3 regions of the Pseudarthrobacter sp. R1 genome follow, and region 1 is predicted to be linked to each of the others. Evidence: riboswitches for the same ligand, from Rfam matches in the RefSeq annotation. Region 1 holds a riboswitch; each other region holds the start of a gene.

The links. A riboswitch is a leader RNA that binds a small molecule or an ion and turns the genes downstream of it on or off. The one in region 1 is predicted to bind S-adenosylmethionine.
Region 2: another riboswitch for S-adenosylmethionine. It lies ahead of M8J71_RS19755 (cobalamin-independent methionine synthase II family protein); the one in region 1 lies ahead of M8J71_RS05290 (bifunctional o-acetylhomoserine/o-acetylserine sulfhydrylase).
Region 3: another riboswitch for S-adenosylmethionine. It lies ahead of M8J71_RS03480 (DUF1737 domain-containing protein); the one in region 1 lies ahead of M8J71_RS05290 (bifunctional o-acetylhomoserine/o-acetylserine sulfhydrylase).

Annotation. Positions count from the first base shown of each region.
Region 1 covers NZ_JAMKFI010000005.1:234,595-244,867, reverse strand. The annotation lists gene M8J71_RS05290 (bifunctional o-acetylhomoserine/o-acetylserine sulfhydrylase) at 1-1,239, opposite strand, end outside; SAM riboswitch class IV at 1,283-1,398, opposite strand; gene M8J71_RS05285 (VOC family protein) at 1,563-2,201, shown strand; gene M8J71_RS05280 (HNH endonuclease signature motif containing protein) at 2,447-4,114, shown strand; gene M8J71_RS05275 (CPBP family intramembrane glutamic endopeptidase) at 4,204-4,983, opposite strand; gene M8J71_RS05270 (DeoR/GlpR family DNA-binding transcription regulator) at 5,092-5,880, opposite strand; gene hutI (imidazolonepropionase) at 5,978-7,189, opposite strand; gene M8J71_RS05260 (NAD(P)/FAD-dependent oxidoreductase) at 7,201-8,325, opposite strand; gene M8J71_RS05255 (glycine C-acetyltransferase) at 8,367-9,563, opposite strand; gene tdh (L-threonine 3-dehydrogenase) at 9,572-10,273, opposite strand, start outside.
Region 2 covers NZ_JAMKFI010000009.1:518,809-529,081, reverse strand. The annotation lists gene M8J71_RS19800 (DUF1990 family protein) at 1-348, opposite strand, end outside; gene M8J71_RS19795 (MmcQ/YjbR family DNA-binding protein) at 345-761, opposite strand; gene M8J71_RS19790 (isopenicillin N synthase family dioxygenase) at 808-1,833, shown strand; gene M8J71_RS19785 (CoA-binding protein) at 1,845-2,270, opposite strand; gene M8J71_RS19780 (hypothetical protein) at 2,326-3,237, opposite strand; gene M8J71_RS19775 (RNA polymerase sigma factor) at 3,234-3,785, opposite strand; gene M8J71_RS19770 (YegP family protein) at 4,078-4,428, opposite strand; gene M8J71_RS19765 (adenylosuccinate synthase) at 4,692-5,981, opposite strand; partial or broken gene M8J71_RS19760 (carboxypeptidase) at 6,243-6,426, opposite strand; SAM riboswitch class I at 6,514-6,620, shown strand; gene M8J71_RS19755 (cobalamin-independent methionine synthase II family protein) at 6,632-7,837, shown strand; gene M8J71_RS19750 (uracil-DNA glycosylase) at 8,049-8,678, shown strand; gene M8J71_RS19745 (DUF3151 domain-containing protein) at 8,812-9,234, opposite strand; gene fbaA (class II fructose-bisphosphate aldolase) at 9,235-10,254, opposite strand.
Region 3 covers NZ_JAMKFI010000004.1:80,390-90,662, reverse strand. The annotation lists gene M8J71_RS03505 (TetR/AcrR family transcriptional regulator C-terminal domain-containing protein) at 1-408, opposite strand, end outside; gene M8J71_RS03500 (hypothetical protein) at 640-894, shown strand; gene M8J71_RS03495 (Rid family hydrolase) at 959-1,684, opposite strand; gene M8J71_RS03490 (flavin monoamine oxidase family protein) at 1,681-3,285, opposite strand; gene opgC (OpgC domain-containing protein) at 3,429-5,846, opposite strand; SAM riboswitch class IV at 6,139-6,253, shown strand; partial or broken gene M8J71_RS03480 (DUF1737 domain-containing protein) at 6,267-6,545, shown strand; gene M8J71_RS03475 (rhodanese-like domain-containing protein) at 6,542-6,952, shown strand; gene M8J71_RS03470 (O-succinylhomoserine sulfhydrylase) at 6,953-8,161, shown strand; gene M8J71_RS23430 (DUF1905 domain-containing protein) at 8,219-8,521, opposite strand; gene M8J71_RS03460 (HNH endonuclease signature motif containing protein) at 8,788-10,273, shown strand, end outside.

The DNA of each region.
Region 1 (10,273 bases):
CCGCACCAGGCCGGGGTTTACGCCGGCAACCACCTGCTGCTCCGGTGAGAGCTGGCTGTGGGTGGTCGACGCTGGGTGGATCACCAGGGAACGGACGTCACCGATGTTTGCCACGTGGGAGTGCAGCTCCAGCGCGTCCACAAAGCGCTTGCCCGCCTCCGCGCCGCCGGCGAGGTTGAACGACACAATGGCGCCGGTGCCCTTGGGGCCGTACTTGCGTCCGCGCTCGTACCAGGGGCTGGACGGCAGCCCGGCGTAGGCGACGGATTCGACGTCGTCACGCGCTTCCAGCCATCGGGCAACTTCCAGGGCATTGGCCACGTGCCGTTCCACCCTCAGGCTCAGCGTCTCCAGTCCCTGGGCGATAAGGAAGGCGTTGAAGGGCGACACTGCCGAGCCAAGGTCGCGCAGCAGCTGCACCCGGGCCTTCAGGATGTAGGACAGGTTGGCACCCAGGGCACCTTCGGCGCCAAGGTCCCGGGCGTAAACCAGCCCGTTGTAGGTGGGGTCCGGGGTGTTGAAGCCGGGGAATTTGGCGGGGTCCTTGGCGAAGTCGAACTTTCCTGAGTCCACGATCACGCCCGCAATGGCAGAACCATGGCCGCCCAGGTATTTGGTGGCCGAGTGCACCACGACGTCCGCACCCCATTCCAGCGGGCGGATCAGGTACGGGGTGGACAGGGTGTTGTCCACAATCAGGGGAACCCCGGCCTCGTGCGCAACCTGGGACACGCCTTCGATGTCCAGGACGTCCTGCCGCGGGTTGGAGACCACCTCGCCAAAGAACAGCTTGGTGTTGGGCTGCACTGCGGCACGCCACTGGTCCAGGTTGTCCGGGTCCGCCACAAACGTGACGGAGATGCCGAACTTCTTCAGCGTGTGGGCGAAGAGGTTGTAGGTGCCGCCGTACAGGCTGGGGCTGGCAACGATATGGTCCCCCGACTCGGCGATGTTCAGGACCGCGAAAGTTTCAGCGGCCTGGCCGGAGCTGAGCAGCAGGGCTCCAAGACCGCCTTCGAGGCTTGCGATCCGCTGTTCCACGGCTTCCTGTGTGGGGTTGCCGATCCTGGTGTAGATGGGCGCCAGTTCAGCAAGGGCAAAGCGGTTCGCTGCGCTCTCGGCGCTGGGAAACACAAAGGACGTGGTTTGGTAAATGGGGAGGGCACGGGCACCCGTGGCAGCGTCTGGCTCCTGCCCTGCGTGGATCTGGCGGGTTTCGAAAGACCATCCGTTGGACAATTAAGGCTCCTTTGACTTGGGCCCGGCATGCTCGAAGCACCGCGGGCCGCGCTTGCCATCCAGCCGTTGCCGGACAGCCAGGTCCTCACCCGGGGCACCCCACCGCGGATGGAGGGTTGCCGGCCAGCGAGCCGGGGCTTGGCGCTGGCGCTCATGACCTGAGCTCAGTGTAGGAACAGGACGCAGTGGTTGACAGGATTATGACGAACATAGTCCTCTTGACTGCCGGCAGCGGGGCCTTGGATTGATGCCGTTTCGGAACTGAAATCCCAGTAAGGCTACCCTTAGCTGAGAGCCCGATCACAAAGTGCCAAGATGTTGCCATGCGCATGGATCACGTCTCTTACGCCTGTGAACACGATGGCCTGGCTGCCACCACCGAACGTATTTCCTCTGCCCTCGGCGTTGAGGCAGTGAAGGGTGGAATACACCCGCGGTTCGGGACCCGGAATATGATCATCCCGCTCGCCGGGCACAAGTACCTCGAAGTCGTCGAGGTCCTGGACCACCCCGCCTCGGACAAGGCTCCCTTCGGCCAGGCAGTGCGTGCACGGTCTGCAGCCGGGGGCGGTTGGATGGGCTGGTGCGTGGAGGTTGACGACCTCGTTCCCTTTGAAGAACGGCTCGGACGCGCCGCTGTCAACGGAAACCGCAAGTTTCCTGACGGCCGCGAACTGGTTTGGAAGCAGATCGGTATCCTGGGGTTGATTGCCGACCCGCAGGTTCCGTACATGCTCAAGTGGGAGGGCGACCCGTCGCTGCACCCGTCCAACGCCTATGAGAGCAACGTTAAGATGAGCTGTCTGACCATTGCAGGCTCGGCAGCACGGGTTACCGAGTGGCTGGGCGAGCCGGTGGAGAAGCCGCTCGAAGACGTTGCCGTGGAATGGGTGGCACCACACGGGACCCCCGGAATCCTTTCGGTGACATTCGAGACCTCCAGCGGAGCTGTCACGATCTGATCCTCCTTCATAGGCCCGGGCAGTCCTGCCCGGGCCTCGGCTTGGGCAGATTGCCTTTCTAAACTTCGGCCGCCATCAGCTTGTGACAACGGCGTCACCTGCCGATGGCGGCCGAATCCATTTTCCTGGCCGAACCGGTGGTTGAGAGCGGCGAAACCTGGTACCTGATTCGACAATAAGCAGCCCCTGCCCAGCTGATGGAGGGTGGCACCCGAAATGTCAGACCCCCTCGCCATGATGGAGGTATGGAAACGAAGGCGGCAGTGGCAGCGGCTGAGGAAGCCGTTGTGGCTGCCGTCGCTGCGTTTGCTGCGGTCCTCGCTGGCAGTGATGTTGCTGTTTCCGGTGGCCCTGGCGAACTTGACGCCGGGGCTGGCCCGTACCCTGCCGTGGGGTTTGCTGATCATCCGTTGCCGCGGGTTGCTGATGGGGCTTTGGATGTTCTGGCCGCGGTTGCACGGTCGGAAGCGAAACTGGCGGCGGCGAAGGTGCAGGCCGTGGCGGTCTTCGCGAAAGCCACGAAAGCGCTGAACGCTCCTGTTTCGTCGCCGTACGAGGCGACGGCGCAGGACCGGAGCCTGGTGGCCGAGGTGGGGTGTGTGCTGGCGATCGGTGACCGGGCCGCCGGAGCCTTGATCGCCGATTCCCATGCCCTAACCACGTTCCTGCCGGGGACCCTTTCGGCTTTGCAGGCCGGGACGGTTTCCTGGGCGCACGCCCGGGCCATGGTGGACCAGACCGCGGGCCTTGACGCTACCGGGGCGGCGGCGTTGGAGGCGTACTTCCTGGACCCGGACACGCCGAGACCGGCCGCAGCCGCCAGGATCGGGGAGATGCCGGCGTACCGGTTCAAAGCCAAGGCCAGGGACTGGCGGGAACGCCACCACCCGGAGAGCCTGGAGAAGCGGCACGCCAAAAGTGTGGCGGACCGGCGGGTCGAATACTGGCCGGACAACGACGGGATGGGCTGGGTCGCAGCGTGCCTGCCCGCGGACCAGGCATCCGCGATCTGGGACCGGCTCACCACCATCTCCCGGGAAATGCAGGGACCGGACGAACCCCGCACCCTCACCCAACTCCGGGCCGACAACTTCGCTTCAGGGCTCCTCAACACCAGGCCCGGCGTCAGCGCCGGAAACAGTTCCAGCAACGGCGGGAATGGTTTTGGCAACGGCGGGGCCTACAGTGCCCGCAGCGCCGGTGGCGGCGGGGAGGGATCTTCGATTCGGGCCCAGGTCCTGGTCACCGTGCCCGTGTTCTCCCTGCTGGGCCTGACCGATGAACCGGCGATGCTGGACGGGTCCGGCCCGATCCCGGCGTCGATGGCCCGTGACCTCGTCGCGAACGGGGCAGGCTCTTTTTACCGGGTTCTGGTGGATCCGCGGGACGGGGCTCCACTGGAGATCGGCCGCACCAGCTACCGGCTGACCAAAGCGATGCGGAACTGGGTGCGGCTGCGGGACGGCAAATGCCCGTTCCCCGGCTGCAGCAACAACTCCCTGGACAACGAAGCCGACCACATCCTCGTCTGGCACAAAGGCGGCACCACCGGAATATCCAACCTCGGCCAACCCTGCCCCAAACACCACAAACTCCGACACACCAGCGGCTGGAAACCAACACCAGCCACCACAAACGAACCACCCGGCTGGACCTCACCCACAGGCCGGCACTACAAAAGCGAACACCAGGACTGGGAACCACCCCACTGGCCGGATTCTGCCGTGCCAGAAAGCATCCGCGCCTTTGATGACCTCCTGGCACTATGGCCCCCACCCGAAGACCCGTCAGAGCTGTGGCCACCGCCCGACGACCCGTCAGATCTGAGGCCTGCGCCAGACGGTTCCGTCCAAGGGCCACTGTCCGACGACGTGCAGATCGCACATACCGGGCACGGGGTGCCGGGCGGATAAGCCCTCCGGCACGGGATGAACGCCGTCGACCGAACCCTTACCGCGTCAGATTGGCTGTGGCAGCTGCCCGCCTCGTCAACTTGGCTGCCCTACCCCAGCCCCACGGCCTTGCCGAACAGGCTGAAACCGACAAATGCCACGATGTTCAGCAGTGCATGGGCAATCACGAGTGGCATGACACGCCGCGTGCGGGTGTACAGCCACGCGAAAACGATGCCCATCACCACGTTGCCAATGAAGGGGCCGAACCCTTGGTACAGGTGATACGTGCCGCGCAGCAGCGAGCTCACCATGATGGACAGCGGAATGCTCCAGCCGAACTTTCCGAAACGGTTCAACAGGTAACCCACCACGATGACTTCCTCCACCACGGCATGGCGGATTGCGGACAGGATCAGCACGGGCACCGTCCACCAGTACGCGTCCAGGGCGCTGGGAATGATCGCCGTCGTGATTCCGAGAGCCCTGCCCGCGGCGTAGAGGCCAAGGGACGGTATACCAATCAGCGCGGCCAGCCCCAGCCCCTGAAGCATGTCCCGCCCGGGCCGCTCGAAGTTGAAACCGAGCTTGCGGAAAGCCGAACCGGCGTTGCTGCCGTCGCCCGAGAAGGCCTGCCGCTGGTCGGTAAGGAAGTAGATCACCAGCAGCACCGGCACCAGCGCAAAGATGATGTCCAGCAGCTGGTAGGTCAAGTCGAAGTACTCGCGGGTACTTTGCGACCGGTTGAGCGTCGAGGTGCCTTCCGCCAGCGGTGCGCGGGTCATCTTGTCCAGGAGCTGCACCACTGAGTACACGGCAGACTGGCCCAAGGACAGGCCCAAGACAATCCAGACTTCTATCCGCAGGCGACGGCGGGAGGGAACCAGCATGTACCCATCTTGCCTGCAGTTTCTGGATCCGGCCTGATTGCCCTGCGGTGTCCGGCTGCCGAGGGCGCACCGGCGCGCTGGATGCTTCAATCCCAGCTACAACCGGCTTCAGCCCGCGGCCACGATCACTTCCGTGCCGTTGGCCTCAAAGGCCGCCTTGTCGTGCGCCGAGATCCCCGCATCCGTGATCAAGCGGGTGAAGTTGTAGCCGTCCATGGTGGCAAAGGCGCGCACCCCAACCTTGGACGAGTCGGCCAGCACGTAGGAGACACGCGCGCGGCTGGCCAGCAAGGCGTTCACGGACGCCTCCCCCTCCCCTGTATTCGTTGGCCCAACTTCGGGATCGATGCCGTTGACGCCGATGAAGGCGATGTCCAGCACCACCTTCTGCATGATGATGTCCGTGTACGGCCCCACCAGTTCGTAGGACCGCGGATTGAGGATCCCGCCGGTGACCATGACTTTGATGTTGGGCCGCACCGCCAACTGTCCGGCGATATTGATGGCGTTGGTAACCACGGTGAGGGTGGGCTGGTTGGAAGGTGCGTTGAGGTCCTCGCGAGTGGCCAGGATCTGTGCCAGTGCAGTGCTGGTGGTGCCACCGCAGAGCCCGATCACGGCGCCGGGGGCAATCAGTGTAGAGGCCGCCTGGGCAATCTGCTCCTTGGCCTCGGCGTGATCGTCGCGGTTGTACCGGCCTGGCAGGTCGTAGGCCAACGCACCTGTCGTGGCACCACCCCGGGTCCTGGTGAGCAACCGGCGCTTTGCGAGGCTGTCCAGGTCGCGCCGGGCGGTGGCCGGGGACACGTTGAGGGTGCTGACGATCTCTTCGACCTCCACCTGGCCGGTCCTGGCCAGGAGATCGAGTATGGCCGTCAGCCGGTCAGTGCGGGTCATGCAGGGGCCTCCAGATACTCCCGCCATCGGGTGAGATGACGCTTTCTGATCATAACAGAAGCCTAATGATCAACTAACGTCAGTTTGTCGGCGGGATTTACCTGGCCCTTGTACCGGCCCGCCAAACAGCGTACGTCAGCGGCATGCCCGGACGGTAAGCCAGGTGGGTAGCCGACGGCGCATTGAGCAGGTGAAGGTCCGCCCGGTGTCCGACGGCAATTGAACCCACCGCGCGTTCGCCGTCGGCGTCGTTTCCCTTGTCCTTGTGCAGTGCAAGGGCCCCGCCGTAGGTCGCCGCTCGGACAGCTTCATGGACACTGAGGCCCATCTGCAGCACCGCGGTTGTGACGCAATACGCCATCGAGCTGGTGTAGGACGTGCCCGGGTTGCAGTTGGAGGCCAGCGCCACCTGGACGCCGGCGTCAAGCAGTGCCCGCGCGGGGGCAAGGGGCTGGCGCGTCGAAAGATCGCAGGCGGGCAGGCAGGTTGCCACAGTCCCCGTCACACCGGTTCCGGAAGCGGCGTCCCACCCACTCCAGGTTCCGGCCAGGGCGTCAACATCCTTTTCCGCGAGGTAATTCACGTGGTCCACGCTCGCAGCTCCAAGTTCGACGGCGAGCTGCACGCCCGGGCCTTCACCCAGCTGGTTTCCATGGACGCGCAGCCCCAGGCCTGCGTCACGGCAGGCCAGCAGGACCCGCCGGGACTGTTCAGCGGTGAAGGCCCCCTCTTCGCAGAATACGTCGGCCCACTGCACGTAGGGCCGGACGGCGGCGAGCATTGGGCCGCACACGAGGTCGGTGTACTCGTCCGCGTCCCGTCCGGCAGGGACCAAGTGCGCTCCGAGGTACGTCACCTGATCTGCCACCGTAGAGGCGATGCGAGCGCTCCGGGTCTCGTGTTCAACATCCAGGCCGTAGCCCGTCTTCGTCTCGATGTAGGTGGTTCCCTGCGAAACGGCTTCGTCAACGCGGGACAGCGCCAGGCGGGTGAGGTCGAAATCGGATGTGGCACGGGTGGCGTTCATGGTGACGGCGATGCCCCCGGCCGAGTACGACTCCCCCGCCATCCGCGCCTCGAACTCCGCCGTCCGGTCACCAGCGAAGAGGAGGTGCGTATGGGAGTCCACCCAGCCCGGGATCATGGCCCGGCCGGCCGCGTCTACGGCGTCATCGGCAGCGGGAGCATCCGCAGCGGCGCCGATCCACGAAATCCGCTCCCCCTCCACCACCACCGCGGCGTCCCGCAGGACCCGGCGCTCCAGGTCCTGCGTCATCAGCTCGGCGATATTGGTGATCAGCGTACTCATACGACCATTCTTCAGCGCCGGACTGACCAGCGGGTGGCCGCGAGCGCCTCAGCTGTCCGGGATGCCGGACCATCGTCAGCTGCCTGGGCGACATTGCCTTCGGATTCGAGACCGGCGAGGATCTGCCCAGCCGCGAGCTCCGCCATGGCGGACGATGTCTGGAAGCCATAGCCACCCTGGCCGGCGAGCCAGTAGAAGCCGGGGGCTTCGGCGTCGAAGCCGGCCACGGGGACGCCGTCGGCCGCTTCGGTCCGCAAGCCGGTCCAGGCCCGGCGGACTTCCGTGATGCCCAGCGTGGTCAACTCGTTGAGCCTGGCTACCAGGCGCTCCACGTCACCCGGGCGGGGCTTGGCATCCTCTGGGCCGCTGGGCACCGATTCGGACGGGGAGATCAGCACGTCGTCGCCCTCGCGCCGGAAGTAGAACGTGTTGTCCGCTGCCGCCACCATGGGGCTTTGCGGCGGCAGGGAACGTTCGACGGCGGCAATGGCCGCGGTGCGCCGGTACGGCTGCAGCCCGAGCTTCTCCACTCCGCTGATCACAGCCAGCTCGTCCGCCCAGGCGCCGGCCGCGTTGACCAGGACGCCGGCTTCGAATGCCTCCATCCCGGCCCCCACCTGCCAGCCGGAGCCAAGGCGCTGCGCGGAGTGAACCCGCGCGCCCGTAATGATGTCCACCCCGGCTGCCAGCGCCTGCTGGCGGTGGTCCGCGAGCAGCAGGGGTGCGTTACAGCCAAAGGATCCGGTGTCCAGCCCGGCGGCGGTGAACGAGTCCGGGACCAGTGCCGGGCAGAGTTCCAGCGCCTCGGCCGGGGTGACGGAGCGCATGTGGCCGCTGGCTTCCGCTGCCACCGCCTCCTCGGTCCCGATCAACATAAAGCTGCGGGGCATGAGCACTGGTTCGGGCAGCCCGGCATCGCGGGCTGCGATCAGTTCCAGGGTGCGGACCGTCAGTTCCTGGACCACGGGCGGACCGTAGCTGGGGATGAGCTGGCGGGCTGAGCGGGAGGAGGTGTGGTACGCCAGCTCCTGCTCGGCCTCCACCAACGCCACGCTGCAGGTGCCCGCCAGCGCCGAAGCCAGGGAAAGCCCGGCAATTCCGCCGCCGACGATCAGGACGTCATAGTGTGCTGCCATGGCACCATCCTTGCAGAGTTAGGGGCGGGCGGTGAGTGCCGTCACGCTGCCACTTCGCCACGGCTGGCGACGAAGGCACGCACGCAGGCTTCGACGTCGTCCGCTGAATGCGCAGCCGAAAGCTGCACCCGGATCCTGGCCGCCCCGCGCGGAACCACGGGAAAGCTGAAAGCCGTAACGAAGACGCCGTGCTGCAGCATCCGGTCAGCCACCTTCGCGGCCAGGACGGCGTCGCCGAACATCACCGGGACGATGGCATGCTCGCCGGGGAGGAGGTCGAACCCCTCCTCGGTCATGCGGCGGCGGAACAGTGCGGCGTTGTCAAAAAGCGTGCGCCGCAGCTCCGCCGAGTTCTCCACCAGGTCCAGTGCCTTGATGGTGGCGGCGACGATAGCCGGGGCAAGGGAGTTGGAAAAGAGGTAGGGGCGGGCCTTCTGCCGCAGCATGGCCACTACCTCTGCGCGGCCGGACACGTATCCCCCTGATGCCCCACCCAGTGCTTTCCCGAAGGTCCCGGTATAGATATCCACCCGCTGCGACACACCTGCGTGTTCGGGTGTGCCTGCGCCGGTTGCGCCCATGAAACCGACGGCGTGGGAGTCGTCCACCATGACCAGGGCGTCGTGCTTCTCGGCGAGATCGCAGATGGCCTCCAGCGGCGCCAGGTACCCGTCCATCGAGAAGACGCCGTCGGTGACGATGATCTTGCGGCGGGCATCCTTTGCCTCAATGAGCTTCGCCTCGAGGTCAGCCATGTCCTGGTTGGCGTACCGGTAACGCTGCGCTTTGCACAGGCGGATGCCGTCGATGATGGAGGCGTGGTTAAGGGCGTCGGAAATGACAGCGTCCTCCGGGCCGAACAGGGACTCGAAAACGCCGCCGTTGGCGTCGAAGCAGCTGGAGAACAGGATGGTGTCCTCGGTTCCCAGGAACCGCGAAACACGTGCTTCAAGTTCCAGGTGCAGGTCCTGGGTGCCGCAGATGAACCGCACGCTGGCCATGCCGAAGCCGCGTTCGTCCATGGCGCCCTTCGCTGCGCTGATGATTTCAGGATGGTCCGCCAGGCCCAGGTAGTTGTTGGCGCAGAAGTTCAGCACGTTGGCATCCTGCTGGCCGATGAGGCCCGCGGTGATGTGGCTGGACTGGGCCGAGTTGATGCTGCGCTCGGTTTTGAAGAGCCCCGCGGTGCGGATGTCCTCCAGCTCGGTGGTCAGCTGTTCCTTGATCGAGGTGTACATGGTGTTCCTTAGAGTTGGGTCCAGTCGAGGACAACTTTTCCGCCTGCGCCGCTGCGGGCCAGGTCGAAGCCTTTTTCCCACTGGGCGGCCGGGAGCGTATCGGTGACGACGGCGGAGATGCCCGCGTGCAGCACGGGGTTGGACGAGAGCATGGCACTCATCGCGTACCAGGTCTCGTACATCTCCCGCCCGTAGATGCCCTTGAGCGTGAGCATGTGGGTCACTACTTTGCCCCAGTCAATGGTGATGTCCTGGCTGGGCAGTCCCAGCATGGCAATCCGGCCGCCGTGATTCATGTTGTCGATCATCTCCGGCAGGGCGGTGGGGTGGCCGGACATCTCCATCCCGATGTCGAAACCTTCGCGCATCCCCAGCTCCCGCTGGGCTTCCCGGACGCGGGTGGTGGAGACGTCAATGGCAAGGTCTGCGCCGAGCTGCCGGGCCAGGTCCAGCCTTGGCCGCGAGACGTCCGTGATGGCGATCTTGCGGGCTCCGGCGTGGCGGGCGACGGCGATGGCCATCAGCCCGATGGGGCCCGCTCCGGTAATGAGCACGTCCTCCCCCACCAGCGGGAAACTGAGGGCGGTGTGCACGGCATTGCCGAAGGGATCGAAGATGGCGCCGAGCTCGGGGGTAACAGACGGATCGTGATGGACCCAGACGTTGGTTTCCGGGATCACCACGTACTCCGCGAACGCGCCGTCGCGCTG
Region 2 (10,273 bases), on a different contig from region 1:
CAGGGCTCCGTACCCGAATCCCGCAGACTGAGGCATTCCCGCCGGCAGCGGTTCACGGACCCACACCACCTCGCAGGGCGCGTCCAGCCGCAAGGGCCCGACGCCGAACCCGCTCGCCACCCGGGCCCCGGGCACTGCACGCGGGGAATCAGTGCGGACGCGGAGGCCTGCACGCCGCTGCAACTCCCAGGACAGGATGCCGGCGGCAACCCGCTGGTAAACCGGCAGGCCGGTGCCGAGGCGGACCTCCTCCAGCACGGTCGCGTAGCCCGCAGGCGCCGAACCGTGTTCCGTGCCGCCAATGCAGGGGTAGTTGAGGACGCCGCCCGCCGTGCGCTTGGCTTTCACAGGTGCTCGCCTCTATTCCCTGCCAGGCGGGCCCATCCGAGCTGCTCCTGCTGCTTCCTGCTGAGGCCAGCCACCACCAGGTCGTAGGAGTCCTCCACCATGTCCCGGACCATGTCATAGGGCAACGCCCCATCGAGGCGGACGCCGTTCCAGTGCGTTTTGTTCATGTGCCAAGCCCCGGTAATTTCCGGGTGCGCTGCGCGGAGCTGGACGGCCAGGGTGGGCTCGCATTTGAGGTTCACGTAAAAGTCGCTGGCGTCCATCGAGGACAAGGCAAAGAGCTTGGCCTCGTGCCGGGCCCCGCCTGCAACGCTTGCGCGGACCTTAAATACGGCAGTTTCGGGCCCGAACGGGTAATCCTCGAAGGCGCCCGGAAATGAAAGGCAGATTTTCCTCAGCGCGTCGGGGTTCATAAAGTCAGCCTATAAAGCAGGCCACTCACGGTGCTAGTCTGCGAGGATGTCACACGATCAGGGGATACCTGTTCTGGACCTGAGCACCGCGCGGCAGCCCTACGGGTCTTTCAGTCCGGAATTCATTGAACAACTGCGGTACGCCACCCATAACGTCGGCTTCTTCCAAATCACCGGCTACGGTGCGGCACCGGGCCAGGCTGAACATCTACTGGACGTCATCCAGCGCTTCTTCAACCTGCCCCTGGAGGAACGGATGAAGCTGGACAACCGTTTGTCGCCCCACTTCCGGGGATACACCCGGATGGGCACCGAGGTGACCCAGGGCAGGGCGGACGCGCGCGAGCAAATTGACTACTCTCCCGAGCGTGAGCCGGTCAGTGGCTATCCGGCCCACCAGCCGTACTGGCTGCTCCAGGGTCCGAACCTGTGGCCGGACGAGTCCTTCCCCGAGCTCAAGCCTGCGGCGATGGAGTGGGCCGAGCTGATGTCCACGGTTGGAATGGAGCTCCTTCGTGCCATCGCGGTTTCCCTGGAACTGCCCGAGGACTACTTCGACGAGCCCTTCCGCGATTCACCTGCCTGGATGGGAAAACTGGTGCACTACGTCGGCGGCGTGGTCGAGGCAGCCGGCGATCAGGGAGTCGGCTCCCATGCGGACTACGGATTCGTCACGCTCCTCCTGCAGGACCAGGTAGGCGGGCTGGAGGTCCAGCCCCCCGGCGTGACGGAGTGGCTGCCTGTGGAGCCTATCCCGGGCGCCCTGGTGGTGAACCTCGGCGAGATGCTGGAAGTTGCGACGGAGGGATACCTGGCGGCCACCATCCACCGGGTCCAGGCGCCACCCCCGGGTGTGGACAGGTACTCCGTCCCGTTCTTCTGGTCTCCCCGGCTGGACGCGGTGATCAATCCGGTCCCCCTGCCGCCTGAACTGAAGGCTCAAGCGAGGGGCATTTCAGACGATCCCGCGAACCCGCTCCTGGCCTCGTACGGGATGAATATGCTCAAGGGCAGGATGCGTGCCCACCCGGACGTCACGGAGCGGCACTATCCCGGGCTTCTGAACCGTTAAGCGCAAGCCCGTCAGAGGTTGTATTTCCAGGCCTGCTGGGCGGGGCAGGTGTCCATCACTACGTCCAGCCCGGCCGCCTTCGCCCGCTCTGCCGCGGCCTCGTCGATGACCCCAAGCTGCAGCCACACCGACTTCGCCCCTACGGCGATTGCCTGGTCCACCACTTCCCCCACTTTCTGGGAGTTCACAAAGCAGTCCACGACGTCGATGGGGTGCTTCTCAGCGGGAATGTCATCAAGGCTGCGGTACCCGGCCTCCCCATGTACGGGCTCGCCCGGAAGGTTGACGGGGATGATCTCCATCCCCAGCCGGTCCCGGATGAAAAGCGAAGTATCGTAGGCTGCGCGCCACTCGTTGGTGGTGAGGCCCACGATGGCCCACCGCCCCTTGGTCCGCATCAGGCGTTCGACAACGGCAGGATCATTTTTGTGCCCCATGTGCCTAGCCTACGTGGCCGGGAGGGCCCGCAGGCTAACGTACTTCCCCGTGCGGCTACCGGCTGAACTTCTGCAGCCATTTCGCACCGGGCACTGCATGTGCAGCTGCCCCGGCGGCGTCCACACCCTGCCTGAGGACTTCCGGCACGGAATCCGCCCGTCCCCGTGGCACCGCTCCAGCCGCGTGGTCAGCCTCGTCCCGGGCACCTGCGCCTCCCTGACCAGCTGCCTGCTCCGGGAGCACACCGGCAGGGACCGCATTTTCCTTCTCGTCAGCCGCCTCGGCGTCGCTCTTCCCGGAGCCGGTGGCAGTGATCCGACCGCCGCCCCCTTGAGCCTCCCCGTTCCCTTGTTGCCCCTGCCCGGGCCTGTCCGGTGCCGCGGCTTCCGGGGCGCCGGATGGGACAGACGAATCCTCCGGGGCGGGAGGGGTTGTGCGGGTGCCACCGGCAGCAGTGTCTCCTTCGGCGACGCCAGGTTCCTGTTCCCTGTGCGCCGCTGCATCCGGGCCGGGATCATCCACGGGGTCCGGCAGCACCATGGCGCCAAGGACGCCCTGCGCGGGCAGGCTCCAGGCGGGTGTCCAGTCTTCAAGCATGTGCTGGATCGAGAGACTGCCGGATGCGGCGGGCACTGCGGAACTGGCAGCTACCCCGCCCACGCCAAGTCCCATGCCTGCTATCAGGGCAAGGCCAACGACGGTCGGCCGGTGTGCCCGAAGCCCCCGGCGCCTGGCAAGTTCATCGGGTCCGCTTTCCGAAGTCCCGGCCGCGCCGCCCGCCGCCCGTGGACCCGCCGCGGCGGGTTCCGCCAGCAGATCGGCAAGTTTTCCGGACGGGGCCGGTGCGGGCAGTGATGCCAGCGACCCCAGCGCAAGAAGGGCGGTGCGAAGCTCGGGGTCCTTGCCGTGTCCGGCGTCGAGGAGCATCTCCTCCACAATGGCGGGCAGATAATCTATGTGCGTCATGGCCTCAGGTACTCCTTCACGGCCGCAAGTTCGCGAAGTTTAGCCAGTGCCCGCCGCTGAAGCTGCTTTACGGCGCCGGCGCTCTTGCCCATGGCTTCCGCTGTCTGCTCCACGGTGAGGCCGGCAACGAGACGAAGGGCCAGGACCTCGCGCTGGTCCTGCGGCAATCCGTCCAGCAGGCCCATGACCTCGCGGGGTGAAATACGTTCGAGGGCATCCGTCTCCGCGGAGGAATCTTCACGCTGGTCCAGTTCAGGCTCGAAGGGCAATCTGGCCGGGGTGCGGCTTTGGCGGCGGTGATCGTCCACCATACGGGCGTGCGCGACGGAGAAGATAAAAGTCCGGAGGCCCGCCGCGCCGCCATGGATGGTGTCGAGCCGTGGCAGGACGGAGAGGAACACTTCCTGCATGGCCGCCTCCGGGTCCTCGACTCCCCGGGCCGCGAGATAGCCCAGGACTTGTGATGCATAGGTCCGGTAGACAACGCTGAAGACGGACGCGCCGGCGGCTTGGTCCCGCAGGGTTCCGTCTGTGAGTGCATCTGTCACGGACGTAGTGCTTTCAGTCAAAAAGGGGTTCCGGGCGGAAGAGGCCTGATCCGATGGGGAATGCCTTTTCCCCGCCTCACTTTACCCCTCAGTAACTACTGCCCGGGGCCAGCCACGCAAAGCGCTGCGGCCAGTTGCCGCAACTGCCTTTGGCACCGGGAAGTGAAAGAGCCGGCCTGGAACGTGATGGGGGACAAGTTCCAGACCGGCGCTACATAGGGGTAATCGCTGCAGGCCTACAAAGGGTTACGCCTTGCAGCAAAAACTTTTCAAACTTTTTTCTGCGGGAGGTTCAGCGGGCCGCGGCCGGGGCCCAGCGAGGAGCACTCCCCTGCCGGCGCGGTTCCTTGGCGATGGTGAAAGCGTGCACCCTGGCGGGGACGCGCTTGTCATCGCAGTCGGCCTGGGGCCTCATGGGAACAACAGCAGGAGCCGCGGCGGCGGTCCTGGTTACGGCCCCGGCAGGGCAAAGATCGGTGACCAGCCCGGTACCTGCGCATTCACGGACGGCGGCAATCCCGGCGGCGAGCGCGGATTTGTCCTCGAAAGGGCCGGACACCGCCATCACCGTGCCATCGGGGGCCAGAAGCCGGAACCTGAAAAATGAATCTGAGTCGACAAAAGCTTCGAACTTTCCGGCCATAACAAATCCTTCCGGTCTGCGGGGATCCTGCCCGGCGACATCTTTGTCACCGACCGGTCCGTGCGCCGTTGCTGCGCATGCTTCCGCGGGTTTGGTCGAACGAATTGGTGATCGCATCACGTGGTGCTTATAAGTCTGACGTCCAATGACGCAGCCTTACAAGGCCTGCCCCGTAAACCCTGTGTAAATTGCCGCGGCGCCGGAAAGACAAACGGCGGGCCACCTTCCAAAGGTGGCCCGCCGCCGTCGTAAATCCTGACGCGTCAGTCGTTGATGAGGTCGTTCACCACGATGGTCTGGTCCCGGTCCGGTCCGACACCGATGGCTGAGAAGCGCGTCCCGGACAGCTTCTCCAGGGCCAGGACATAGTTGCGTGCGTTCTCCGGCAGGTCCGCCAGGGTCCGCGCACCCGTGATGTCCTCTGTCCAGCCCTCGAAGTATTCGAAGATCGGCACTGCGTGGTGGAACTCGGTCTGCGTCATGGGCATTTCGTCGTGGCGGACGCCATCGACGTCGTAGGCAACGCACACCGGGATCTGCTCGATGCCGGTGAGCACGTCCAGCTTGGTGACGAAGTAGTCCGTGAAGCCGTTCACGCGTGAGGCGTGGCGGGCCAGGACGGCGTCGTACCATCCGCAGCGGCGCGGCCGGCCGGTGTTGACGCCGAACTCACCGCCGGTTTTCTGCAGGTAGACGCCCATCTCGTCGAAAAGCTCCGTGGGGAACGGGCCGGCGCCAACACGTGTGGTGTACGCCTTGATGATGCCGATGGAGCGGGAGATGCGGGTTGGCCCGATGCCCGAACCCACGGAGGCCCCGCCAGCTGTGGGGTTGGAGGAGGTGACGAACGGGTAGGTTCCGTGGTCCACGTCCAGGAAAGTTGCCTGGCCGCCTTCCATCAGGACCACCTTGCCCTCGTCCAGGGCAGAGTTGAGGACCAAGGTGCTGTCGATGACCAGCGGGCGGAGCCGGTCGGCGAAGGAGAGGAAGTACTCCACGATCTCATCCACGAGCACGCCACGGCGGTTGTAGACCTTGACCAGGAGTTCATTCTTCTGGCGCAGCGAACCTTCCACCTTCTGGCGGAGGATTGACTCGTCAAACACGTCCTGGACCCGGATGCCCAGGCGGGCCACCTTGTCCATGTAGGCGGGGCCGATGCCGCGGCCCGTGGTCCCGATGGCGCGGCTGCCGAGGAAGCGCTCCGTCACCTTGTCCAGCACCTGGTGGTAGGGAGCAACAAGGTGTGCGTTCGCGGAGACGCGAAGCTTTGAAGTGTCGGCGCCGCGGGCCTGGAGGCCTTCGATTTCCTGGAAGAGTGCCTCGAGGTTAACAACGCAGCCGTTGCCGATGATGGGTACCGCGTTGGGGCTGAGGATGCCTGCCGGAAGCAGCTTGAGTTCGTATTTTTCACCGCCTACGACGACGGTGTGCCCGGCGTTGTTTCCGCCGTTGGGTTTGACGACGTAGTCAACGCGGCCGCCCAGCAGGTCGGTCGCCTTGCCTTTTCCTTCGTCGCCCCACTGGGCTCCTACGATCACAATTGCTGGCATGGGATCCTCCCCCATTCGTTCGGGCTGCCCGTGCCATGCCACAACGTGGCGGCCTGGTGCAGCGCCGTTCATGAGAATGCCCCGAATGGACCGGCCTTCGCTGGTCCGCGGGCGGCACAGCGACGCAAGAGTTCCGGGGCTCTTACCACCCAAGTTTAGCCGATGAGCGACTTTGTCCACTCGTTGGGCCGCCGCGGTCCTTCTTGCAGGGTAAAGGACTCCTGCGCGGCAAAGGACCGCGGCGGACTGTCAGCGGTGATGCTACTCGTCGTCAGCTTCCTCGCCCGGGCGGGAGGTCTGGGTGGCGAGGCTGTCCCAGAAGGAGGTGTCGGCGTCGGCAATTGATCCGTCAGCGATTGCTGCGGGCGGTTGCGGTAAGGGTGGTGACCGTCTGCTTGATCAATTATCCGTTGCTCCGGAGCCCCAGGGCGTAGCCGTCCAGGTACGTTTGAAAGCTCCGCCCCTCGTTTCCCCGCCGACATAATCCGACAGCGGATTTGCTCCCGGGCGTACCGGTGCATTTAAGTGAGAGTACCCATCCGGAGCGGCCGAGAGACCTGGATCGATGACGCCGCAGCAACCCCACATAGTGCAGGTACGTCCTGCCTGCGAAGGTGCTACTGCCAGGACCGATGGAAAGGAAATCCAGCATGTCCCTGAACACAGACCACATCCGCGCCACCCACGCCGGATCGTTGCCGCGCACCCCTGAACTGATCGCAGCCAACGCCGCCCGCGAAGAGAACCCTGCCGATGTTGACGGCTACAACGAACTCCTTGCCGCCTCCGTGGTGGACCTGGTCCAGCGCCAGCAAAGCCTGGGCATCGACATTCCCAACGACGGCGAATACGGGCACGCGATGTCCGCCGCTGTGGACTATGGCGCATGGTGGTCCTACTCGTTCGCGCGCATGGGCGGGCTGGAACTGGACAACGACGCCAAGTGGGCGGTTGAACCGAAAGAATCCACCCCTGGCAACGTCCAGCTCACCGGCTTCATCCACCGCCGCGACCGCACCGACTTTGCAGAGGCCTACAACGATCCCACCAGCGGCATCTTCACCGGTGGCCCCAAGCCGTTCCCCAAGGTCACTGGACCGCTCGTCTACACCGGCCAGGACGCCGTCGCCTCCGACGTCGCAAACCTGAAGGCAGGCCTGGCCGCCGCCGGACTGAAGGAAGGGTTTGTTGCGGCACTCTCCCCCGGCAGCGCCTCACGTATCACCAATGAGTACTACGCCACGGAGGAGGAATACATCTACGCCTGCGCCGATGCGCTCCGTGAAGAGTACAAGGCCATCATCGACGCCGGCCTGATCCTCCAGATCGACGATCCCTCCATCGCCGAGAACTGGGACCAGATCAGCCCCGAGCCGAGTGTGGCCGACTACCTGAAGTTCACGCAGATCCGCGTGGAAGCCCTGAACTACGCCCTCCGCGGCCTTCCCGAGGAGCAGGTCCGGTTCCACCTCTGCTGGGGCTCCTGGCACGGCCCGCACACCACGGACCTCCCCCTTGCGGACCTGGTGGACACGATGCTGCAGATCAACGCCGGCGGCTACTCCTTCGAGGCTGCCAACGTCCGCCACGAGCACGAGTGGCGGGTCTGGGAGGACACTAAGCTCCCCGAGGGCAAGGTCATCATCCCGGGCATCGTCTCGCACGCCACCAATGTGGTGGAGCACCCGGACCTGGTGGCAGACCGGATCGTACGGTTCGCAGAGGTTGTGGGCCGGGAGAACGTCATCGCCTCCACCGACTGCGGCCTGGGCGGCAGGGTCCACCCGCAGATCGCCTTCGCGAAGCTGGAAGCCCTGGGCGAGGGTGCTCGCCGGGCTACCAAGCGGCTCTGGTAGCCCGCAACAGAAACGCAAAAACCGCCGGTTCCGTGCACCGCTTGGATCGGGTGCGCGGGACCGGCGTTTCGTTTCGCAGGGCTTGCTAAACTGGTAAAGGCCGACCAGGAATCGGTCCGCCCCATTTCAACCACTTCGGATCTGCTGCGCCATTGTGCGCCCATTTTCGCGGTGGCAGCAACACCAATCCCCGCAGGAGACCCAGCACTACATGACAGCCCTGGCACCCGAATCTTTCCATGATCAGCTTCTGAACCGCCGCTACGAACCGAATGTTGCAGCCGTCAACGAACTGTGCGATTCCCTGCAGGGGACCAAGCCCGGCACCATTGTGCCCTACGTGGACCCCATGCACGACGTCGACGAGTGCCGCATCATCAGCCTGTACTCGAACATCGGCGAGGCCGACCCCTCCGGTTTCATCACCGCCGGCGACCACGACGCCGCCACCCGGATGCTGGGGATCCAGTGGAAGCTGGGGCTGCGGCCGGAGTTCGTTATGCCGTGGAACGTCCACCCCTGGCACGTCGCCGGGGAGGCCAACGGGAAGTTCACGCCGGACCAGATTTCCGCGGGCCTGAAGCCGCTGCTGAAGTTCCTGGCGCTGGTTCCGCGCGCCTCGGTGATCGTGGCCCACGGCACGGAGGCCAACCGCCTGGCCAACCTGCTGCTGAAGACTGAGGTGCCGCTGCTCTGGCGCCGCGGACTGAAGACCTACAAGGTGCGCTCCCTCAGCGGCCGTGCGTTCGCCGGCTCGCCTGCCCGCCAGGAGGAGTACCTCGAGGACATGCGCGTGGCCTACGCCGACGCGATGGCCCGGACGGGCCTGCAGAAAGCTTAGCCACCAGCCTCACCGCTTACGACGGCGGCCGGCCACCTTTTCGAAGAAGGTGACCGGCCGCCGTCGTAATAAGGGGCCTCCGCCGCCCGGCTTCTCTGAGTGAGCGCAGCGAAGCGAGGGAGGCGGTGGGGATTTACTTGCCTTCGATGGCTGCTTTCGCCGTGGGGTCGGAGTCGTTCAGGAACTTCTCGATCCGTTCCGGCTCCTCCGCCTCACCAATCGCCGCGGCAGCGCGCCCCAGCGAGTACAGCGCCCGCAGGAAGCCGCGGTTGGGCTCATGCTCCCAGGGGATCGGGCCGACGCCGCGCCAGCCGTTGCGCCGCAGCGAGTCCAGTCCACGGTGGTAGCCCACGCGTGAGTAGGCGTAGGAATCGATGGTGCGCCCCTCAGCCCAGGCCTCTTCAGCCAGGACGGCCCACAGCAACGAGGACGTCGGGTGCTTCTCCACCAGGTCCAGGGCTTCCTGGCCGGCTTCCAGCTGCTGGTAGACCTCTGTCTCGGCAGGCAGGAGCGTGGGTTCCGGGCCCATCAGGTTCTTGCGGAACTCGTCCGACATCTAGAAGGTCTTTCCGGCCGAACCGAGCTGCTTGGTGGCTTCCACCACGCGGGCTGCCAGGCCGGCTTCGGCCGAGGCACCCCAGACGCGGGGATCGTAGGTCTTCTTGTTGCCCACTTCGCCGTCGACCTTCAGGACACCGTCATAGTTGCGGAACATGTGGTCGGCCACCGGACGCGTGTAGGCATACTGGGTGTCGGTGTCGATGTTCATCTTGATGGTGCCGTAGGAAACGGCGTCGGCGATTTCCTGGTCCGAGGAGCCGGAACCGCCGTGGAACACGAGGTCGAACGGGCTGTCCTTGCCGATCTTGGCGCCCACCTGTGCCTGGATGTCCTTGAGGATCTCCGGGCGGAGCTTGACGCCGCCGGGCTTGTAGACGCCGTGGACGTTGCCGAAGGTCAGGGCGGTGATGTAGCGGCCGTTTTCGCCGGCGCCAAGTGCCTCAATGGTGGCCAGGGCATCCTCGACCGTGGTGTAGAGCTTTTCGTTGATCTCGTTCTCGACGCCGTCTTCTTCGCCGCCCACAGTGCCGATCTCGACCTCAAGGATCATCTTCGCGGCCGCGGTGCGCTCGAGCAGCTCGCGGGCGATGCGCAGGTTTTCCTGCAGGGTCTCGGCGGAGCCGTCCCACATGTGGGAGTTGAACAGCGGGTTGCGGCCGGCCTTGACCTCAGCCTCGGACGCTGCGAGCAGGGGCAGGACGAAGCCGTCCAGCTTGTCCTTGGGGCAGTGGTCGGTGTGCAGCGCGATGTTGACGTTGTAGTTCTTCGCCACTTCGCGGGCGAAGGCGGCGAAGCCCAGGGAGCCTGCAACCATGTCCTTGGTGGAGGCGCCGGACCAGTAGGCCGCACCGCCGGTGGAGACCTGGACGATGCCGTCGGACTCAGCTTCGGCGAAGCCGCGGAGGGCTGCGTTCAGCGTCTGCGAGGACGTTACGTTCACGGCCGGGAATGCGAAGCCGCCCGCCTTTGCGCGGTCGATCATCTCGGAGTAGATCTCTGGGGTTGCAATGGGCATGCTGACTCCTATGCTGAGG
Region 3 (10,273 bases), on a different contig from region 1:
GGAGAGGATCTGCTCGAGCGGGCGCAGCGTGCCCAGGGGCCTGAGCCCCAGTGGCGTGGAAAGTGGCCTGGTCACCAGCAGCGGTACAACATTCGGGTGCTGGAGCGCGAGCCGCCGCAGGTTATGTGCGATGTGCCGGAGCTGCGCTTTCCAGTCGGGGTCCTCGGGGTGGATGGGCAACTCGTTGAGCACCAGCTCCGAGACGCCGTCCAGCAATGCCGCCCGGTTCTCCGCATAGCGGTACAGGCTCATGGGATCCCGCTCCAGTTCCTGCCCCAGGCGGCGCATGGTAAGGGCCTCCAGGCCCTCCGCATCCACCACTTCCAAAGCTTTGGTGAGCACCAATTCACGGCTCAGCCTCGCTTTGTGGTCGCGGCCTTTCGTGCCTGGGGTCTTGGGCGAGGACATGGGTTTTTCCATTCTGGAGCCGGCAGCAAGCGTTGCGCGGGCAGTAATTCCAGACGCTTGCCGTATTTGTAGTCTACGGCTAAAGTCTACATTGTAGATAAGGCATTCACGCCGCCTGTAGGTCCTGGTTTTCTGCGGGGCCAGTCACACTCCATTGCCCTGTGCAAGGCATTTGAGGTCTGCTGCTGTAGCCGAACGGCGGCGCCACGCACGTAGCGAAGGGACGCCGCCATGGCTAATTCGCAGTTCGACCTTTTTCTCCACGAAGCCACCTACCTCGACCAAACGTCTGACTCCACCCTGGATCAGGACCGCCTTTACGGCCTGTACACCAGCTGGTGCTTCATCAACCAGCAGACACCCGGCCCGGAATCCACGTTCTGGGCCGCCATGAAGAACAAGATCGACCCCGCGCGCAACGGCCTCCGCATGAAGGGCCCTGCCGCCACGGACTACATCATGACCAGCTACCCCGGACTCGTCTAAGAGCGGGCAGCGACCAAAAGGCGTGAACCGCCCGGCACGAAGCCGGGCGGTCCACGCCTTTTTGCTATTTTCCTCCCGGAGCCGGGTACGCGGCGTCCACTTCCACCTCGACGAGCCACCCGTTCACGGGCAGGTTCTCGATCTCGAGCGCGAACCTTGAGGGCCGGGCAGCATTGCTGACGAACGGTTCGGCGGGAGCAGCCGAGCCCAGGGGAACCTTGAAGGCGGAACCGTCGGACAGGCTGGTGTTGGCGAAGTACTGCCGGTACGCACGGTTCCAGCCGTCGAAGTCGGCTTTTTCTGCACCGGCGGGGTTCTGGAGGAAGACGCGCATGGTGATGACGTCGTCGTAATCCAATCCAGCCTGGGCAAGGTTCTCGCCAATCCTGCGGAGGGCGTTGATTCCCTGCGCCTCGGTGATGGTGACACCGGGCGGGAGGACCCCGCCCGGGAAGACTGTGGTGTCCACGTAGCGCTGCTCACTGCCGGCGGGGGCAGTGTTGTTAAGCGCGGACGGTCCCAGGCCGCTGGTCTTGTAAATGGGAGTGTTCGCACCGATTGCCACGCCGCCGGCAATCATCGGGTTGTCCTGACCGGCGGGAAGGTTGGAAACGGTAGTTCCGGGCTTGGGATCGGTGAGGTCCTTGAAGACCGCCGGTGCGGCGAAGGCTGCGGTAGCGGTGAGGCTGATTCCGGCGATACCGGCGGCGATGAGGGAGAGTTTGCGGCGCAGCATGGGCTTCTTTCGGGGTTTGGCTTGGGTTATGGCGGGAGCAGGGAGGGGCTTCATCCGGCCACCATCGCTGCGGCCCGGGTGTGCAGGGCGGTGACGGCGGCCCTGGCGGAGGTCATGGCGCCGTGCTGCCAGGCGATGGCGTGGCTCAGGTGGTCGCCGGCGAAGTAGATGTTGCCGGACGGTTCCAGCAGCTTGGCGTATTTGGCGTCCGTCTGCGACGGCCAGCCCACCCAGGCGCCTTCAGAAAAGGCTGTGTTCCCCCAGTCAACCGAGAACGACGCCGCGACATCCTTGCGGTAAACGTCTCCGTGGATCCTGGCACCCTGGTCCAGGGCGCGGCTCAGGCGCTTCTCCGGGCTGAGCTCCTTATAGACGCGGGCGCTGGCGCCGGTGTTGTAGTAGCCCACCATGGTGCCGCGCTGCCCGTGGAAGCCGGTGGACGGGTACCACATGTTGCCGAGATCGATATTGGTGTTGGTGATGCCGCCGTAGATGCGGTGGTCTTCCTCCCACCAGCGGCGGGAGTATTCAATGCCGATCTTGCCCGCGTCGGCGGGGCTTGCGAACCTAAGGGCGTCGAGGACGTCCGTGGGGAGGTTGCCCGGAACCTTGGCGGCGATGTGCGGCGGCAGGGTGCAGACTGCAAAGTCCGCCTCGATCCTCTTGGTTTGGCCGCCCGGGTTGGTGTACTCCACCGCTACGCCGGCGGCGGTGTTGTTCATGGACAGGACCTGGGCCCCGTAAACGAACTTGTCCTTGCCAATGGCGGCTTCGAACGCGTATGGGATACGGTCCATGCCGCCCACGGGCTGGAACATCATCATGGCCTGGTCCCAGCCGAATTCGAAGGAGAAGTAGTTGCCGACGCCGCTGGCAAAGACATCCGAAAGGGCCTCCGGTGCCAGGGGTGTTCCCGCTTCCAGCCCGGCGCCCGGGGCCACGGAGTAGCCCTTGCGGCCCGTGCCGGTGTATTTGAAGCTTGCCGCCGCATCACCGGGAACCTTGCCGCCGATGGCGCCGAAGTTCCGCAGGAAGGAGATCAGGTTCTCTTTATCCGCTGCGCTCATGTAGCTGTCCAGGGCACCCTGGTCTGTGGCTTTGGCGAGGAGCTCGGAGACGTAACCGTAGACATCGGCTTTAGCGGCGCGGTGGCGGACAGGGGTGTTGGAGAGCTTGGTGTTGCCCTCCCGGAACAGATATCCGTCAGCGTTCTGGTTGGTGAAGGGCTCGATCGTCACCCCCAGTTCCTTGCAGTAGTCCAGGGTGATGTGGTGCTGGGGAATGCGGCCGGGGCCGGCATTCATGTACTGGTCCTTCGAGAATGTTGCCCGCTGGGTAATTCCGCGGAGGTCCGTTTCCTCGGTGCCGCCACGTACGGTCCAGTTGCGTCCGCCTGGCCGCATCCGGGCCTCGAGGATGGTGACTTTGTAGCCCGCCTTGCCCAACTCATAAGCAGTGGTCAGTCCGGCGATGCCGCCGCCCAGGATGACGACGCTCTTCCCCTTCCCCTGCAGGTCATTGGCCCGGGGCGCAGCATAGGCAGGCGCGGCCGTATCGGGAGCCAGGCCCATCGCTGCCATGGTCTCGTACATCACCCCGGCCCCTCCCACCATGCCCACGTAGCGGAGGAAGTTCCTGCGAGTCGCATCTGTCATTTTTTCCCTTTCACCGGAGTGTTACGAGGTGAGCGTAAGGGCCAAATGTTTCGTCAAATGCTGTGACAATGTCGGTGCTGTGCCGTTCACATTTCCGTGAAGTAAACGCTTCCGGGATGCCGCGGGCAACTCCAGCGGATGCCCTACGTGGGAATGATCCGGAAGAGGAACCTGGTCCGGACCATGACCCACAGGAGCCCCAGCACTACGGCGTATGCGGCCGTGTTGAGCAGCACGTTCTCCTGCTGCAGTGCCGGGATATTGGCCACCACGGCGATCAGCACCACGTGCATGATGAAGACGTAGAGGGTGGCGCGGCCCAGCGGAATCAGGAACCAGCCGAGTGCGCGCTGCACGGGCTTCCAGTACGCGGTGAGGAAGGCGTAGGCCGCCACCACCAGGACCAGGACGTTGAGCAGCCGGCCCGGCGCCAGATACGTCCGTCCGAAGAAAAAATCGTACATGCTCCGGTACAGGGCGTCCGGGATGATGGCGAGGCGGACATCAAAACCGTTCGCCAGGTAGGGGTTGCCCCACGAGAGAAATGCGAACAGGAGTGCGGCGACGGTGCACGCGGCCACCAGCCAGGTCTGCCCCACCAGCCAGGCGACGATGTTGCGCCGGTGGTAGCCGGCGACGAGTCCGATCACGAACAGCACCTGCCACACGAGCAGCGGGAACGAGTCCTCGAACTGCGAGGGCAGGAGCCGGAACCTCGTGGCCGCTCCCACGGCGTAGACCGCAAGGGTTCCGGCCAGCACCCAGACTGCCTTGCCGCGGTTGAGCGCAGCCAGGATCAGCGGGCTGGCAAGGAGCAGCACCACGTAAAGCCCCATCACGTTGAACTGCCAGGGTCCGAACTGCAGCAGCAGGATGGCAGGGAGCACCTGCGGCGGCACCGGGAACTGGAACAGGGATTCCATGCCTGCATACAGGTCATAGGTACGGCCGGCGCCGTCGTGCCCTGCCCCGCCCGTTCCCTGGTCCACAAAGGTGGTGAGGGCGTCAGTCCGGAAGATCGGCAGCAACGAGACCAGGAAGACGCCAATCAGGACTATCAGTGCCGTCAGGTAGAGCTTGCCCGCCCGCCGCGAGGTTAGGTCAACCACCGTTCCGAAGTCCTCCTTCGCTCTGGGCCCGTACACCATGCCCACCACCAGGCCGGAGAAGAGGACAAACAGCTCGGCACCCGAGACGAACCCCACCGCCTCCTGCGTGAGCAACTGGAACAGCGAGGTCATGCCCAGGTGGTTTACCACAACAAAGACAATGGCCAGGCCGCGCAACATATCCACCCGGGAATCCCTGCTGGACGGGTCTGAGTATCCCCACGCCGTTGCGACATTGACCCGGCGGGGAATCTGCCACAGGGCAACCAGGAGGATGAGGAGCGCCGCGCCCACTGTCCAGGCAGCGGCCCCCGTGAGGGTGTTGGCCCGGACGTATGTGCTGCCGGAGCTGACCTCGGTGACCGGGCCTGCGACGATGGGGGACGCTTCCAGCGTGCCCAGGGCGGCGTTGGCGATGGCCGGGTTTCCGGTGAGCCGCCAGTCGATGCTTGCCACTCCGGCGTCCCGCGTACTGGTCCGTTCGTCCCACACCACAGCCCCTGCCCTGCGGAATTCACCGGCGGTGGCGACCCCAACCACCTGGTCCCACCAGGCGGCCTTGATGTCCGCTTCGGATGCGCCGCCGGAGGCCGGGCTGTAGAACGCGGACGTGTGCAGGAGGAGCGGCTTGTCCCGTCCCTCGGAATAGCTGGCGTAGAAGTTTTCACCGCCGGAGGCCGTGAGCATGTCCCGCAGTTCGCCGGCGCGGGGAACTGTGTTGACGGCAGCGCCACCGGCTGTGTCGTCGTGGAAGGCGGTCAGGCCCACCCAATCCACCGCATCGTCCCCGGGATAGTAGGGTTCGTAGGCCGCGTCCGAGCCGTTCCAGACGCCGTCGCCGTTACTATCTAGCAGCGCGAACCCATCGCTTCCCTGTGCAGGCGCATTCCGGTTCCGGTCGAACGGATAATCCGTGCCCAGGTACGGTTCCCAGACCATCACAGTGCCCCCGCCGCCGTCGACCTCCCGGAACGCCGCCGTCACGGTCTGGAATGCTGCGCGGTAGGCAGCCGGCTGCTGGCCCCACTCAACCCAGCTCGCATTCATGTCCGGGGCAAACCGGACCAGCAGCTGCCCTTTGAAACTGGACGCAAGCTCCAACACCCGTTCGGCGAAGGGCCTCGCAGCGGCGGCGTCGATCTGGTCCAGCGGCATCGTGGGCTTCACGGTGAGCATCGCGTGGGCACCCTGCAGGGAGGACTGTTCCAGGAATCCCTCGATGTCGTTTTGCTCTGATGAGCGGTAGGGAAACGCTATGTCGTGGCCCAAAATGGCCGGCGAGGCACCCAGCCGGTCGGTGAAACCGGCGGCGGAGTCCTCACCCCATTCAAGGACGGCGCCCAGCAGCGGCTTTCCCTCTTCCGGGAAACTCCGCGCGGCCTGGGCCGACCCTGCAGGCAGCACCACAGCCACGAGGGCAATCAGCAGTGTGGCAAGGAGCGCCCCAACCACGCGCAGTTGGGGTACCCCGTAAAGGCCGGCAGGGTGCTGTGGCCCGGCAGATCGCGTGCTGATGGGGACCCCCGGTGCTGGTTCTGATGATGGGGCACTGCCCCGTAAGAAACTGTATCTGGCGGTGCGTCCGCAAAAGGCCAGAAAACGCCAACCACCTGCGGTGATGCCGCTGCCGTCGGTTTCTCCGGCGTCATGGAAACCGCTGCCTGCTGCACGGTGCCCCGTTCAGTTACGGAACATGACGACGGCGGCCGTGCGGCCCTGCGCGCCAAGTGTTACGTTTCTGGGGAGTAATGAGTACCGGCACCAAGCCCTGACTGGCCGGTCGGCAACCCTCCTTTCGCGGCGGGGTGCCTCAGGTGAATACTCGGCATATCGACCGATTCGAGTTGCAAGCGTGAGAGAAGGAGATCCGTCGTGTCCGACGCACCTGCCCCTGAAGAAAGACTTTCCTACCGGCTTGTCACCGGACCGGATGACAGGTCCTTTTGCGAACGGATTTCCGCTGCCTTGGCCGAAGGCTAGTTCCTCCACGGCAGCCCGGCTGCAACGTCCAACGGCGGCCAGGTGATCGTGGCGCAGGCATTGGTCCTGCCGGCGGCCATCGCTTCCGCCGACGCCGCCGTCGCCACCGCAGTGGATAACCTCGAATCCGCAGGCGAAGACCTCGAGTTCGACGGCGAGGGCCACGCATGAGCTACGCCGGAGACCTGACGCCCCAGGAGGCGTGGGAAAAGCTGGAGCAGGGAGCCATCCTGGTGGATGTCCGCACTGAGGGCGAGTGGGCCCATATCGGCATCCCCGACACAAAGGCCACCGACAACGATCCGCTGTTCATCCAGTGGACGTTCCCCGGCGGCATTCCCAACCCTGATTTCATTAGCTCCCTGAGCCAGCAGGCGCCAGAGGATCCGTCTACCGAACTGGTATTCCTGTGCCGCTCCGGGCAGCGTTCCATCGCGGCCGCCATTGCCGCCACCCAGGCCGGCTACACCTCCTACAACGTGCTGGAGGGCTTTGAAGGCGAGCCGGACCGTTACGGCGAACGCACCGTCAACGGCTGGAAGAACCGCGGACTGCCCACCAACCTCGGAAAGAATTAAGTGACCTTCAACGAAGACGCCGCCGGCTGGAGCCCCGACACCCAGGCCGTGCGCGGCGGGCTGGACCGCACCAACTTCCAGGAAACCAGCGAGGCTGTATTCCTGAACTCCGGGTTCGTGTATGAATCCGCCGCCGCTGCCGAACGCGCCTTCACGGGCGAGGACGAGCGCTTTGTGTACTCCCGCTATGGCAATCCCTCGGTTGCCACCTTCCAGGAGCGCCTCCGCCTCCTTGAGGGAACCGAGGCGTGCTTTGCGACGGCGTCCGGCATGTCCGCCGTCTTTACCGCCCTGGGTGCGTTGCTGGCTGCCGGCGACCGCGTGGTGGCTGCCCGCTCGCTTTTCGGTTCCTGCTTCGTGATCCTGAATGAGATCCTGCCGCGGTGGGGTGTGGAGACGGTGTTCGTGGACGGTCCTGACCTGGAACAGTGGCGTGACGCCCTGTCCCAGCCCACCACTGCCGTGTTCTTCGAGTCACCGTCCAACCCCATGCAGGAAATCGTCGACATCGCCGCGGTGAGTGAACTCGCGCACGCGGCAGGTGCCACCGTCGTCGTCGACAACGTCTTTGCGACTCCCCTGCTGCAGCGCTGCGGGCAGCTGGGTGCCGACGTCATCGTCTACTCCGGCACCAAGCACATCGACGGCCAGGGACGAGTCCTGGGCGGCGCCATCCTGGGCACCAAGGAGTTCATCGAGGGGCCGGTCAAGCAGCTGATGCGCCACACCGGCCCGTCGTTGTCCGCCTTCAACGCCTGGGTGCTCACCAAGGGCCTTGAGACTATGGCCCTGCGCGTCAACCATTCATCGGCGTCCGCCCTGCGGCTGGCCGAGTGGCTGGAGCAGCAGCCCGCCGTGAGCTGGGTGAAGTACCCGCTCCTGAAGTCCCACCCGCAGTACGAACTGGCGGCACAACAGATGAGCGCCGGCGGCACGGTCCTCACCCTTGAGCTTGCGACGACGGGCGGCCGCTCGGGCAAAGAGGCTGCCTTTGCGCTGCTGGACGGTTTGCGCATCATCGACATCTCCAACAACCTCGGGGATGCCAAGTCCCTCATCACGCACCCGGCCACTACCACCCACCGTGCGATGGGTCCGGAGGGGCGGGCAGCCATCGGCTTGAGCGACGGCGTGGTGCGGCTTTCGGTGGGCCTGGAGGACGTGGACGACCTGATTGGCGACCTGGAACAGGCGCTCAAGCAGGTCTAGAGGTCCCTGGTGCTGGGGCCGAGCTCCGGCACCGGCGCCATCTGGGCGAGGGCTTTGTCAGACCTCTTCGATGGAGAGCTGGACGGGCACCTCGTCGCCTTCATAAATCCGGGCTTTGTCCCTGATGGCCTTCTTCACCGGCGAGAGGTAGAAACCGGCTTTCTGGTCCGCAAACAGCGAGGTCTGCCAGGAGTGCCTGGCAATCTCCGCGGTCACCCTGACGGATCCGAATGCCTTGCTGGCGCCGGCGCATTGTTCGTGGATGTCATCCCCGACGTCTGCTGGCAGCGTCAAAAAATGCCAGCCTGCCTCACCGGGGTAGAGCCACAGCTCAGCTCTGAAGGAGTACGACGCCGCCACGCGCCGAGTATGGCACGCCCCCTTGCCGGGGCACCACCGGTTGCTGATTTTTCCTGTCTTGTTGCCCTGCTGTTCGCACGCTGAGGCCAGCGTCAGGCGTGCCAGGGGGATTAAACTGTGCAGGCTGAAAAGTTTTTTGATTTCTTTCCCAGCAGGTGGACTTTTAGGCCCTGTTTTGTCAGACCCTCGCAAGAGGATTGGGGTATGGAAACGAACCCGGCAGTGGTGCAGCGGAGGCGTCCGTTGCGGCTGCTGTCGCTGCGTTTATGGCGGTGCTCGCTGGCAGTGATGTTGCTGTTTCCGGTGGCCCTGGCGAACTTGACGCCGGGGCTGGCCCGCACGCTGCGGCGGGGTTTGATGATGATCCGTTGCAGCGGGTTGCTGACGGGGCTTTGGACGTTCTGGCCGCGGTGGCGCGGTCGGAAGCGAAACTGGCGGCGGCGAAGGTGCAGGCCGTGGCGGTCTTCGCCGAAGCCACGAAAGCGCTGAACGCTCCTGCGAGGTCGCCGTATGAGGCGACGGCGCAGGAGCGGAGCCTGGTGGCTGAGATCGGGTGTGTGCTGGCGATCGGTGACCGGGCCGCCGGTGCCTTGCTCGCCGATTCCCATGCCCTGACCACGTTCCTGCCGGGGACCCTTTCGGCTTTGCAGGCCGGGGCGATGTCCTGGGCGCATGCCCGGGCCATGGTGGACCAAACGGCGAGCCTTGACCCTGCCGGGGCGGCGGCGTTGGAGGCGCACTTCCTGGACCCTGTCCTGGACCCGGGCACGCCGAGACCGGCCGCAGCCGCCGCCGTTGGGGAGATGCCGGCGTACCGGTTCAAGGCCAAGGCCAGGGCCTGGCGGGAGCGCCACCATCCGGAGAGCCTGGAGAAACGGCACGCCAAAAGTGTGGCGGACCGGCGGGTCGAATTCTGGCCGGACAACGACGGGATGGGCTGGATCGCCGCCTGCCTGCCCGCAGACCAGGCCTCCGCGATCTGGGACCGGCTCACCACCATCTCCCGGGAAATGCAGGGACCGGACGAACCCCGCACCCTGACCCAGCTCCGGGCCGACAACTTCGCCTCAGGGCTCCTCACCACCGGGCCCGGCATCAGCGCCGGAAACAGTCCCAGCAACGGCGGAAATAGTTTTGGCAACGGCGCCGGAGATGGTTTTGGCAACGGCGGGGCCAACAGTGCCCGCAGCGCCGGTGGCGGCGGGGAGGAAACCGGCCCCGGGCAGGGATCTTCGATTCGGGCCCAGGTCCTGGTCACCGTGCCCGTGTTCTCCCTGCTGGGCCTGACCGATGAACCGGCGATGCTGGACGGGTCCGGCCCCATCCCCGCCTCAATGGCCCGCGATCTGGTCGGTAACGGGGCAGGCTCTTTTTACCGGGTTCTGGTGGATCCGCGGGACGGGGCTCCACTGGAGATCGGCCGCACCAGCTACCGGCTGACCAAAGCAATGCGGAACTGGCTGCGGCTGCGGGACGGCAAATGCCCGTTCCCCGGCTGCAGCAACAACTCCCTGGATAACGAAGCGGACCACATCCTCGCCTGGCACAAAGGCGGCACAACCGGCATATCCAACCTCGGCCAACCCTGCCCCAAACACCACAAACTCCGACACACCGGCGGCTGGAAACCAACACCAGCCACCACAACCGAACCACCCGGCTGGACCTCACCCACCGGCCGGCACTACAAAAGCGAACACCAGGACTGGGAACCACCCCACTGGCCGAAACGGATTGAGGAACTTTGGGATG